3 regions of the Clostridium sp. CM039 genome follow, and region 3 is predicted to be linked to each of the others. Evidence: riboswitches for the same ligand, from Rfam matches in the RefSeq annotation. Region 3 holds a riboswitch; each other region holds the start of a gene.
What was found. A riboswitch is a leader RNA that binds a small molecule or an ion and turns the genes downstream of it on or off. The one in region 3 is predicted to bind S-adenosylmethionine.

Region 1: it holds a riboswitch for S-adenosylmethionine, as region 3 does, so the genes downstream of both, ACWJJ2_RS11135 (O-acetylhomoserine aminocarboxypropyltransferase/cysteine synthase family protein) here and metA (homoserine O-acetyltransferase MetA) in region 3, are expected to answer to the same signal.
Region 2: it holds a riboswitch for S-adenosylmethionine, as region 3 does, so the genes downstream of both, ACWJJ2_RS15460 (methionine ABC transporter ATP-binding protein) here and metA (homoserine O-acetyltransferase MetA) in region 3, are expected to answer to the same signal.

Annotation. Positions count from the first base shown of each region.
Region 1 covers NZ_CM143649.1:2,344,905-2,349,198, forward strand. The annotation lists gene ACWJJ2_RS11120 (undecaprenyl-diphosphate phosphatase) at 1-91, opposite strand, end outside; gene ACWJJ2_RS11125 (PadR family transcriptional regulator) at 295-624, shown strand; gene ACWJJ2_RS11130 (permease prefix domain 1-containing protein) at 626-1,594, shown strand; SAM riboswitch class I at 1,669-1,779, shown strand; SAM riboswitch class I at 1,913-2,024, shown strand; gene ACWJJ2_RS11135 (O-acetylhomoserine aminocarboxypropyltransferase/cysteine synthase family protein) at 2,137-3,423, shown strand; gene ACWJJ2_RS11140 (homoserine dehydrogenase) at 3,539-4,294, shown strand, end outside.
Region 2 covers NZ_CM143649.1:3,287,004-3,291,297, forward strand. The annotation lists gene ACWJJ2_RS15455 (transglycosylase domain-containing protein) at 1-1,059, opposite strand, end outside; SAM riboswitch class I at 1,603-1,721, shown strand; SAM riboswitch class I at 1,815-1,918, shown strand; gene ACWJJ2_RS15460 (methionine ABC transporter ATP-binding protein) at 2,036-3,043, shown strand; gene ACWJJ2_RS15465 (methionine ABC transporter permease) at 3,033-3,677, shown strand; gene ACWJJ2_RS15470 (MetQ/NlpA family ABC transporter substrate-binding protein) at 3,728-4,294, shown strand, end outside.
Region 3 covers NZ_CM143649.1:2,174,158-2,178,451, reverse strand. The annotation lists gene ACWJJ2_RS10230 (polysaccharide deacetylase family protein) at 129-992, shown strand; gene metA (homoserine O-acetyltransferase MetA) at 1,059-1,976, opposite strand; SAM riboswitch class I at 2,089-2,200, opposite strand; gene ACWJJ2_RS10220 (MATE family efflux transporter) at 2,411-3,796, shown strand; gene yjeM (glutamate/gamma-aminobutyrate family transporter YjeM) at 3,880-4,294, opposite strand, start outside.

The sequences.
Region 1 (4,294 bases), 170 kb from region 3:
TCATATGTCCTGTAGACGATACTGGGATAAATTCAGTTACCCCTTCTACTATTGCTATTATAATTGCTTTTAATAAAAATATTATGTCCATAACTCACCATTCCTTCCAATCTAATTATTACTGTATATAGTTTATCATAATAATCTATAAGGTACCATCTTCAAAACTTACAGTAATATTACATCTATGCAAATTTCAGAAAATACTTTACCTGTCGTAGTAATTGTGTTATCCTTGAATTACTACGACAGACAAAGTACTACAGATGCAGTAAAAGCAAAGGAGGATATAATTTGATAAGCAGCGATGTAATTCGAGGATATAATGATACGATTATTCTTTTTATGCTTCAAGATGGCGAATCCTACGGGTATGAAATATCAAAAAACATCAGAAAATTATCAGAGGAGAAGTATGTTATGAAAGAGACCACACTCTATTCAGCATTCAACCGTCTTGAGAAGAATGGATATATCGAATCTTTCTATAAAGACGAAACCTTTGGTAAAAGACGCACATATTATAAAATCACCCCCGTAGGTTTAACCTACTATAAAGAAAAATGTGAAGAATGGAGCTTAACAAAAGAAGTTATTAATAAATTTATTAAGGAGAGGGATTAGAATGGAAACTATAAAAAATTATTTAGATAATATGTTTAAAGTCCTACCAAGAACAAATCAGACGGTCAAATTAAAAAATGATTTATTATGGAATATGGAAGAAAAATATAACGAGAATAAGAATGATGGAAAATCAGAAAATGAGGCCATTGGTATTGTAATTTCAGAATTTGGCAATATTGACGAATTAATTGATGAACTTGGCATCGAACATATGAAAAAGGGTGCGATACTTAAAACCATTACACAAGAAGAGGCCGATAACTTTATGACTACAAAAAAAGAATCTGGCTTATTGATGGGTATAGGTGTTTTTTTATGTATTGTAGCAACAGCTATATTAATATTAATTACCACTCTCATAGATGGTGGCATTATCTGTAAAGGAATTTCAAAAGATTTCAGCGATATGTTTGGCATTATTGCACTATTCTTACTGTGTGTACCTGCTGTAGCTTTATTCATTTATTCCGGTATGAAGCTAGAAAAATACAAGTATCTAAAAAGCGGTTTTGATTTACCTCTTCATGTAAAAGTAATTGTAAATCAAAAAAATAATGCTTTTGCATCAACCCATATGATATCTGTAATAACAGGTGTGTGCATATGTGTCATATCACCAGTTGCACTTTTTGTATCATCTGCTTTTGGCGACAATGCATCTAGCTACGGAGTAGTTGTTTTACTTGTGATGATTGCTATTGCCGTTTTCCTCTTTATATATTTTGGAAATATTAAGCAGAGTTTTAGTATTCTTTTACAGATTGGTGACTTTTCAAAAGAAAAAACTGAAGATAATAAACTTATTGGTGCAGTTGCTGCTATCGTATGGCCATTAGCAATCTGTATCTTCCTTGTCAGTGGATTAGTTTTTAATCTATGGCACATTAATTGGATTATATTCCCTATCGTTGGCATTTTATTTGGTATGTTCAGTGCAGCATATAGTATTATAAAAGGGCATAATTAAAATAATTTTATCTTTAAAAAAAGTATTGACAATTGTTTTTATGAGTAATATACTAAATACTAATAACTGAATACAACTTATCCAGAGTGGCAGAGGAACTGGTCCGATGAAGCCCGACAACCAGCATTCTTATTCGAATGTAGTGGTGTCAATTCCTGCAGATTGTAAAATCTGAAAGATAAGGATGTTAGCAAATTTTATGATACAATTTTATTGTTTATTAAAGTTAACTATTGCTACTTTCCTTATAGGAAAGTAGCTTTTTTTCTTTCCCAAAAATCTAAATAAATAATGTACTAAATACTAACAACTAAATATAACTTATCCAGAGCGGCAGAGGGACTGGCCCGATGATGCCCGACAACCAGCATTTTTAAAAGAAGTGCAATGGTGTCAATTCCATCAGATTGTAAAATCTGAAAGATAAGGACGATAGCAAATTTTATGATACAATTTTATTGTTTATTAAAGTTAATCATGCTGCTTTCCTTATAGGAGAGCAGCTTTTTTTTAGAAAAATAATTATAAAAGGAGAAATTAATATGAGTGAGCGAAAATTAAGTTTTGAAACATTACAGGTACATGCAGGGCAGGTTCCAGACCCTACTACAGGCTCGAGAGCAGTCCCAATTTATCAAACATCATCTTTTGTTTTTAAAAATGCAGATCATGCAGCAAATTTATTTCAATTAAAAGAAGAAGGAAATATATATTCAAGAATAATGAACCCAACTACAGACGTTTTTGAAAAAAGAGTAGCCGCTCTCGAAGGCGGAGTAGCAGGACTTGCTACAGCTTCAGGAATAGCTGCAACATTCTATGCAATACTTAATGTAGCAAATTCAGGCGATGAAATAGTAGCTGCAAGCACTCTATATGGTGGTACTTATGAACTATTTAATGTTACTCTTAGAAAACTTGGAATTAACGTAACATTTGTTGATCCAGATGATCCTGAAAATTTTAGAAAAGCTATCTCGAATAAAACAAAAGCACTTTATGCTGAAACAATGGGAAACCCAAAAATAAATGTTCTAGATATAGAGGCAGTAGCGGATATTGCTCATGAAAATAAAATACCCCTTATTATTGACAATACCTTTGCAACTCCCTTCCTTTGCCGTCCAATTGAGTATGGTGCAGATGTAATTATTCATTCAGCAACAAAGTTCATTGGAGGACATGGAACTACTATTGGTGGAATTATAGTTGATGCTGGTAAATTTGATTGGGCAGCTAGCGGTAAATTCCCTGATTTTACAACTCCGGATAAAAGCTATAATGGAATAGTATATGCTAATTTAGGTGCTCCAGCATTTGCTTTAAAAGCTAGAGTTCAACTTTTAAGAAACACCGGTGCGACGCTTAGCCCTCAAAGTGCATTTTTATTTCTTCAAGGTTTGGAATCATTATCGTTAAGAGTTGAGAGACATGTAACAAACGCTAGGAAAGTTGTTGAATTTTTGAGTAAGCATCCAAATGTTTCATGGGTAAATTATCCTGAACTTGACGGGAGCAGATACAAAGATTTAGCTAAAAAATACCTACCAAAAGGAGCAGGATCAATATTCACTTTTGGAATAAAAGGTGGCCTTGAAGCTGGAAAAAAATTTATTAATAATGTAGAATTATTTTCGCTGCTTGCAAATGTTGCAGATGCAAAATCTCTAGTAATTCACCCCTCAAGTACAACTCATGCAGAGCTTAACGCAGAGGAGCAAAAATCTGCTGGAGTTACTTCAGATTTGATAAGACTTTCAATTGGCGTTGAGGGTATCGATGACATTATATACGATTTGACGCAAGCTCTAGAAAAATCAGTTCAATAAAAAGTCAATAATTCTTTGGCAGCTGGTTTCAAAATAAGGTCTTGTTCCTAACTATATTCCTCCATCACCTTAGATGACGGAGGAATAACTTTAAAGTTTAGAAAGGAAAACTATTATGAAAAAGGTAAAAATAGCGATTTTAGGTTTTGGAAATGTTGGGACGGGTGTATGGAAAATACTTCACGAAAATAGAAAAGAAATAATGAAACGTTCAAATTATGAAATAGAAGTTGCTAAAATACTTGTAAAAGATATAAATAAAAAAAGAGATATCAAAGCACCTAATGGCCTATTAACAGATAACATTGATGATATTATAAATGATGAAAGTATAAAAATTGTGGTTGAACTTATTGGTGGATGCGATAAATCTAAAGAGTATATGATACGCGCAATGAAATCTAAAAAACATATTGTAACTGCTAATAAATTAGTTATCGCGAACTGGGGCGAAGAGTTATTTAAAACAGCGGAGAAAGAAAACGTATTGTTTTATTATGAAGCAAGTGTGGCTGGTGGAATTCCAATAATACGCGAGATTAATGAGAGCCTTACAGCCAATAGGATTGATCAGATAATTGGAATTATAAATGGAACAACTAATTACATATTAAGCAAAATGACAATGGATGGGATTAGCTTTGATGAAGCACTAAAGGAGGCGCAAGAAAAGGGTTATGCTGAAGCAGACCCAACCTCTGATGTTGATGGCTTTGACGCTGTATATAAGCTTGCAATAATGTCTTCTCTAGCATTTGGAACTAAGGTAGATCATGATTGTATTTATAGAGAAGGAATAAGAAGTATTAGTGACATAGATATAGAATATGCTAAAAAACTTGGTTATTCAATAAAACTTTTAGCAATAGCT
Region 2 (4,294 bases), 1.1 Mb from region 3:
AGATGTATCTATTCTATATCCTCCACTAAGAAGTTGTTTTTCTTTAGACTCATATTCATCATTATACTTAGTGAAATAAGTGTTTCTATCATTATCATTACTAAAAGAATATTTAGAAACGAAACCATTTTGCTCCATTAACTTTAAGGTTGCATTGTGAACAGCATATTGAATATCATAGCTCATAGGTTCAGGTGCTGTACGAGGTTTAATATTTAATTTAATAACTTCTGCTTTTGCTGTATCAAAATCATTTTGTGAAATTTGTTCTAAGCTTAGCATTTTATCTAAGACTAAGTCTCTCCTCTTTATAACATTGTCAAGCTGAGTCACGGGGTTATAAACAGATGGATTATTAGGTATTGAAACAAGCATAGCTATTTGAGATAAATCTAAATCCTTATTATTCTTTTGAAAGTAAAATTGTGAAGCACTTTCAATACTATAGCATCCATTGCCGAAGTTTATATTATTTACATAAAACTCTAATATTTGATCTTTTGAATATCTTTCTTCTAATTTCTTTGCTATAACAGACTCTTCCAATTTTCTCGACAAGGTTACGTCAAATGTAAGGAATACATTTCTTGCAAGTTGTTGCGTTATTGTTGAACCACCTTGTACGATAGCTCCCTTGGATTTTATATATACCCAGACAGCTCTCCTTATACCTTTATAATCTATACCACCATGTTTATAAAATCTTTGGTCTTCTATTGAAGTGACAGCTTTACCTACATAGGGATTTAAGTCTGCTTCTTTTGTGTAATAATATGTATTGGTCTTAAATTCTTTTAATAGTTTACCATTAGTATCAAAAAATTGTGTTGGTTTTCGGGTATTAAAGGAGGTTTCGTTTATGGTTTGTGCTATATTGTTAGCATCTTTTATAGTTGCCTCTATTTTAGGCCCATATTTAATATAACCATATCCTAAAGTTATCGTAGCCGATACGAAAATTATTGCAGAAAATATCAATAAACCTTTAACGATTTTTTTCCAAAGTTTCTTTTTAACCGGTGCTATTTTTATGGGTTCTACATTTTGATTATCATCCATTAATATCTCCTCCTTTTTTTATTATACAAAAAATGTCCAGGGTTAGCCCTGGATGACCACGCTTCATACATACGTAAAGGGGGGGCTTACTTGGTCGCCATAAGTATTTTCCTGTTTTTAGTCCTATATTCAATTGTTATTACTGAATTCTAATACTAGGTCACATAAAAGAGACCTTATGGGTCTCTCTTATACTATTAAAAAAGTGCTTAGTTTATGTGTGTATAATACAATTATTTTACAATTTTGTCAATAACACTAAGTTATATGATGTGATTTCTATTGATGTTAATTATTTCTTATTGGCATTTCAAACATTAGCCATACAATGTATCCTCCTAGAACAATATAATTATTACAATATATTATAACATAAATAATGTAACATGAATATTTATGTTATATATAAAGTATGAACAAAATATATATTATGATGAAACATCATTAGACAGTTGTATGATGTTTGGAGAAGGTGTATATAAAAACTTCTTTACATAGCATTCATATAGTGATATTATAAATCTAATTTAATAAATAAGTTAATTCTCATCAAGAGAGATAGAGGGACTGGCCCGATGACATCTCGGCAACCATCAGACGTATTGTCTGAATAGGTGCTAAATCCTGCGTTAATTTCATTGTAAATTAGCGGAAGATGAGAGAGGTGTCTTTGTAATTTTATACCTCTTTCATCATTATATAATGATGAAAGAGGTTTTTGTTTTTTTGAATAGATGTAAATAAAATTTAATAGTGTCTTATCAAGAGAGGTGGAGGGACTGGCCCTATGAACCCCGACAACCAGTATCATATTATGATACATGGTGTTAATTCCTGCAGCATTGCTGCAAGATAAGAATAAGTTTGGAAGTAGTGCCCAAGTTTATTCTTGGGCTCTATTTTTTTAGAGTGATGTTTAAAGAAAGGATCAAAAGGTAAAGATGAATTATAAGAAATGAAAAGGAGAAGGGATATCATGATTAAAGTTCGAGGTGTAAGTAAAAGTTTTTCAGGGGTTAAAGTGTTAAATGATGTTTCATTTACAGTGGAGGAAGGTGATATTTATGGTGTTATTGGTCACAGTGGAGCTGGTAAATCCACTTTACTTAGATGCTTTAATGGGCTTGAAACCTATGATACAGGTACCATTAATATAATGGAAAAAGGGGTGAAACAGCTAAGTTTGAAAGAACTTCGCGAGTTTAGGAAAAATGTAGGCATAATATTTCAAAGTTTTAATCTTATTAACAGTAAAAATGTTTTTGAAAACATAGCATTTCCACTAGAAATATGGGGAAACGATAAAAATTTTATTAAAAAAAGAGTAGATAGCTTAATAGAGTTAGTAGGACTTAAGGATAAAGCAAACACCAATGTAAAACAACTTAGCGGAGGGCAGAAGCAAAGAGTTGGAATTGCAAGAGCGCTTTCACTTAATCCGAAAATATTACTTTGTGATGAAGCTACCTCTGCACTAGATCCTAAAACTACAAAATCTATATTAGAGCTTTTAAGGGCTATCAATAACAAATTTAATATAACAATTATTGTAGTTACCCATCAGATGGAAGTGGTAAAAGAAATTTGTAATAAATTTATTCTTTTAGAAGGAGGGGAAATTAAAAGCCATGGCATTACCGATGAACTATTTATTAGGCCAACAAAGGAAATGCAAACACTTATGGGAGAGGAAGAATTACTGCCTAGCACGGGATATAACATTAAAATATTTTTTACAAAGGAAATTACCCAGAGTTGCCTTATAACATCAATTGCCAGGGAGTTAAATATTGATTTTTCAATAGTATGGGGCAGGCTTGAAAAATTTAGGGATAACGTAATGGGAAGTCTCATAATAAATGCAAGTAAAGAGAATAAGAAGAAGATATTAAATTATTTAGATGAAAAATCTATAGAGTGGGAGCTCATTAATTATTCTGTGCAGCTTGAGAAGCACAAGGGAGAGAGTATAAATGCTATTTAAAGATATTTTATTACCTGCACTAAAAGAAACTATATATATGGTAACATTATCCACGATTTTTACAGTTATTTTAGGGTTTATTTCAGCAGTAGGATTAATTATAACTGGACCTATTGGCCTAAGGCCAAACACTTTAATCTATAAAATCTTAAATTTAGTAATAAATGTACTTAGGTCTTTTCCGTTTATTATACTAATGATATCTATATTCCCTTTAACTAAGCTTATAGTTGGAACAACAATAGGTACTAATGCAGCTATAGTTCCTCTAACGCTTGGTGCAGCACCTTTTGCTGCAAGAATAATAGAATCTGCACTTTTAGAAGTGGATTATGGAATTGTTGAAGCAGCTAAGTCATTTGGTGCAAAAACCTATCAAATTATATTTAAGGTTATGTTAAAAGAGGCAATGCCGTCTATAGTTCTTGGAGTTACGTTAACAATAATAAACATTATAGGTTACTCAGCTATGGCTGGGACAATTGGTGGAGGGGGACTTGGAGATGTAGCCGTAAAATATGGTTACTATAGATTTAAGTCAGATATCATGATATACACTGTAATTATATTAATTGCAGTTGTGCAAGTAATTCAAGCCTTAGGAAATATATTGTACAGAAAAATGATTAAATAAGTTTTGAATTATAAAAATATTAAAAGAAAAATAAGAGGAGGAAATTAAAAATGAAAAAAATATTAAGCATATTATTAACAATAGTTGTGATTTTTACACTGAGTGGATGTGGAGCAAAAAAAGAGGCGGATGTAACTGAGAAAAAAATCATTAAAGTAGGTGCGTCACCAGTGCCTCATAAAGAAATATTAGAGGCTATAAAGCCGATTCTCGCAAAAGAGGGATATACTCTCGAAATAGTAGAATTTACTGACTATGTAACACCAAACACTGCACTAGCCGAGGGACAATTAGATGCTAATTTCTTTCAACATATTCCTTATTTGCAATCCTTTAGTAAGGAAAAGGGAGTGGACCTAGACTATACTGTAAAGGTTCATCTTGAACCTATGGGTGTGTACTCTAATAAATATAAAAAGCTAAGTGATTTAAAAGATGGAGCTAAAATAGCCATTCCAAGTGATCCTACAAATGGAGCAAGAGCACTTAGAGTGCTTGAGAAGGAAGGGCTATTAAAACTAAAAAGTGGAGATCTTATTTCTAAACTTGATATTACTGAAAATAAAAAGAATTTTAAAATAACTGAATTAGACGCTCCTCAGCTTCCAAGGATTTTA
Region 3 (4,294 bases):
TAAGGTGATCAATTTAGCATTAGGGTTACAAAATACTCAGGGAATTTATTATTAAGGGGTTTTGTATTAGATGATGAAGATTAAAAAATAATATGTGTTTCCGAAAAAATACATACAAGGAGGTTATTATGAGAAAAAAAATAATTTTAATATTTACACTCGTTATTTTAATGTCTCTTTCGGGGTGTTCAAGATCGAAGACTGCTACAATAAAAAAAACTGCCCCAGTTAAACCAGCAACTGCAGTTGAACCCATTAAACCGGCTGAACCCGCTCAAACCTCTTCGATACCCGCTTTTGACAAGACTGCTGTTATGAAGGCTTCAGGAAAGAGTGTTCCAGTTTTAATGTACCATTCAATTGACTACGAAAAAGATAATCCTATTCGTCTTCCTGTTAAAAGATTTGAGGAGCAACTAAAATATTTAAAAGATAATGGTTATTATACTATTACACTTACAAATTTATATGAATATCTTATTAAGGATATACCAATACCTGAAAAATCCATAGTTCTTACTTTTGATGATGGTTATGAAGATAATTATACGGATATGTTCCCTGTTTTGAAAAAGTATAATTTTAAAGCAACAATTTTTGTTATTACTGGTAGTATTGATAAAAGTCCTAACTATATGACTTCGAAACAGCTTGTGGAAATGGAAAAATATGGAGTGGAAATAGGGAGTCATACCGTAAAGCATGAAAATTTAAAAGAGATGCCTAAGGATAAGCAACTAGAAACTTTAGTTAAATCTAAAAAAGATTTGGAAAAAATATTAAATAAACAAATAAAATTCTTTTCCTACCCTTATGGTGGATACAGCAAAACTTCAATTGAGGCTGTACGAGAAGCAGGGTATACAATGGCTTTTAGTACTGACGGCAGATGGTCTTCCAAAGAGGATGGTATACTTTCCTTACATAGGGTATATATAAGTTCATTCCATGACATGGAAGAATTTAAGAAACGTATTTCTAATACAGATTAAATTTTAATAAAGTTCAATATTTAGAGTTGGGTCCCTAAGTTACTAGGGGCCCAACTTTTATATGTATTATTCTAGGTACACCAAATTGTAAGGTGTCTCCTGATAAACATAATAATTTAACCAGTTTAAAAAAAGCAAACTTGAGTGACCTCTCCATTTTACGATAGGTATTTTTAATGGATCGTCTTTTGGATAATAATTTTTGGGGACATTTATATTTAAGCCGTTTGCTATATCCCTGTCATATTCATTTTTTAATGTTAATGGATCATACTCTGAATGCCCGGTTATAAAAATTTGTCTTCCCTTTTTTGCTGATACAATGTAAATGCCTGATTCCTCAGATTCTGATAAAATTTCAAGCTCATCTATCTTATCAATATCAACTTTTCTTATTTCAGTATGTCTTGAATGTGGAACATAAAATTCATCGTCAAATCCACTCAAAAGTTTAACGTTTTGCTTTGTTATTTTATGTTTAAACACTCCAAATACTTTACTATCAAGTTTATGTTTTTGCACTCCGTAATGATAATGAAGCCCTGCTTGAGCACCCCAACAAATATGCAAGGTAGAGTATACATTGTGAATACTCCATTCCATAATTTTTTTAAGTTCCTCCCAGTAATCCACTTCTTCAAAGGGAATACTTTCAATTGGTGCGCCAGTTATTATCATTCCATCAAATCTAGAGTTCTTTATTTCTTCAAAAGTGTTATAAAATTTAATTAAATGTTCCTGCGATATATTTTTACATGCATGGCTTGCAGGGTGAAGAAGAACTATATCAATCTGTAGTGGAGAGTTTCCAAGAAGTCTTAAAATTTGTGTTTCAGTATCGATTTTTGTTGGCATAAGGTTTAAAATCACAATTTTTAAAGGCCGAATATCTTGGTGAAATGCGCAGTCTTCTGTAATAGTAAAAATGTTCTCTTTATTTAAAGTTTTAAACGCTGGAAGATTGTCAGGTATTTTTATTGGCATTTGCATCCTCCTTGTAATTAGGCATCTTATAAAAAAAAGCTGCTTTCCTATAAGGAAAGCAGCATGATTAACTTTAATAAACAATAAAATTGTATTATAAAATTTGCTATCGTCCTTATCTTTCAGATTTTATAATCTGATGGAATTGACACCATTGCACTCCACTTAAGAATGCTGGTTGTCGGGCATCATCGGGCCAGTCCCTCTGCCGCTCTGGATAAGTTGTATTCAGTTGTTATTGCTTAGTATATTACTCGTAAAAGCAATTGTCAATAGGTAAAAATGTCTTTGTTTTATTTTTGACAATATTGAACATATGTGTTACGATTGCTACTGTTCATCGGAGGGTATATAGATAATTATATGCTGGATAAGATGGTTGGATAAAGCCAACTGCCTTATCCAGCATTTTTTTATTTTAGGAGGCACATATTATGACACAACAGAACATTTTAACAGAAGGAAAGGTTATTATGAAACAAGAGAACACTTTAACAGAGGGTAAGGTTATCCCAACGCTTTTAAAATTTGCATTTCCGTTTCTATTAGCAAGCTTGTTGCAAGCACTCTATGGTGCAGCTGATTTGTTGGTTGTTGGACAGTTTGATAATTCGGCGCAAGTTTCTGCTGTGGCAACAGGAAGCCAGATTATGCAGACAATCACAAGCGTTATCCTTGGATTAACAACTGGAGGTACTATTTTAATTGGCAACTATTTGGGTGCAAAAAAATATAAAGATATTGCAGAGTCAGTTGGAACTATCATTTGTACATTTGGTATAATAGCAGCTGTGTTGACTGTAATTATGGTGGTAATGACAGGTACTATTACAAATTTAATGAATACGCCAACAGAGGCATTTAAATACACAAAACAATATATTTTTATCTGTTCTTGTGGTATTCCATTTATTATAGGGTACAATGCGTTGAGTGGTATTCTGCGAGGGCTAGGCAATTCAAAAGCACCATTATTCTTTATTGCGGTAGCTTGCGTAACTAATATTATGGTAGATTTAATATTAGTGGGTGGGTTCCATATGGGGGCTCCAGGAGCTGCAATTGCTACTATAGCTGCTCAAGCTATAAGCTTCATAATTGGGGTGCTGTATATAAAAAAGATAGGTTTTAACTTTGAGTTTCATCGTAGTCATATTAGGATTGAAGCAGGAAAAGCAAAGAAGGTATTTAAGCTAGGATTACCAATAGCATTACAGGATGGTTTAATTAATATTTCTTTTATAATAATCACAGCAGTTATTAATGTAATGGGACTTACTGCTTCTGCATCTGTAGGTGTTGTCGAAAAAATAATTGTATTTACAATGCTTCCAACGATTGCATTTGCTTCAGCAATTGCAGCAATGACAGCTCAGAATATGGGGGCAGGAAAGAAGGAAAGAGCAAAACAATGTTTGTATATAGGCACGGGATGCTCATTAATATTAGGAATAATATGTTATGCATATGCACAATGGAATCCAACATCGCTTACAGCATTGTTTTCTAGGGATACAGCGGTCATAGAAACAGCTGCATTATATATTAAATCATACAGCATCGATTGCATTTTGGTATGCTTTGTATTTTGTATGAACTCGTTTTTTAGTGGTTGTGGTAATTCGTTATTTCCAATGATTCACAGTTTAATTGCTACATTTATCATTCGTATACCGTTATCTTTTGTTTTAAGTAAAATAGTAGGTATGACTCTATATGAAATTGGATTTGCTTCTCCTCTTGCAACATTCGCATCACTTGTAATGTGTATAATCTACATTAAATCAGGTAAATGGAATAATAATAAAATTATTTATTGAGAAAATTATATAATATAATGTGAAAAGTAAAAAAATGATTTCTGTGCACAACACAGAAATCATCTTTTTGATTCAGCATAGACTTATTTAAAATTTTTATTTACAAAGGGTATATTTTTATTTAAATATTTCTTTTCATAGTGGCTATACATAAACCAGGCAACAGCCCCAAAGAATACTGGGCCACCTATACTCTGAAGCGTTATGATCAATTTTCCTTCCAGTGCTGGTTGTATTATTGAGAAGAAGTTTGCAAATCCAACAGTGAACATAACAACTATTGTCCATATTAGTGCACTTCTTTCAGTTTTGAATATTTCAAAAGGCTTAATAATATCTTTGTTTTTCTTAAATGGTGTAAAAGCAAAAGCTATAAACATGTATGGAAGAGTCATAGCTACATTAGTCATAGCTACTAACACAACGAAAAAACCTGACATATTCTCTCCACCAAAGGATACAAGAGCAATAATAACACAAACTATTGTAGCTTGAATC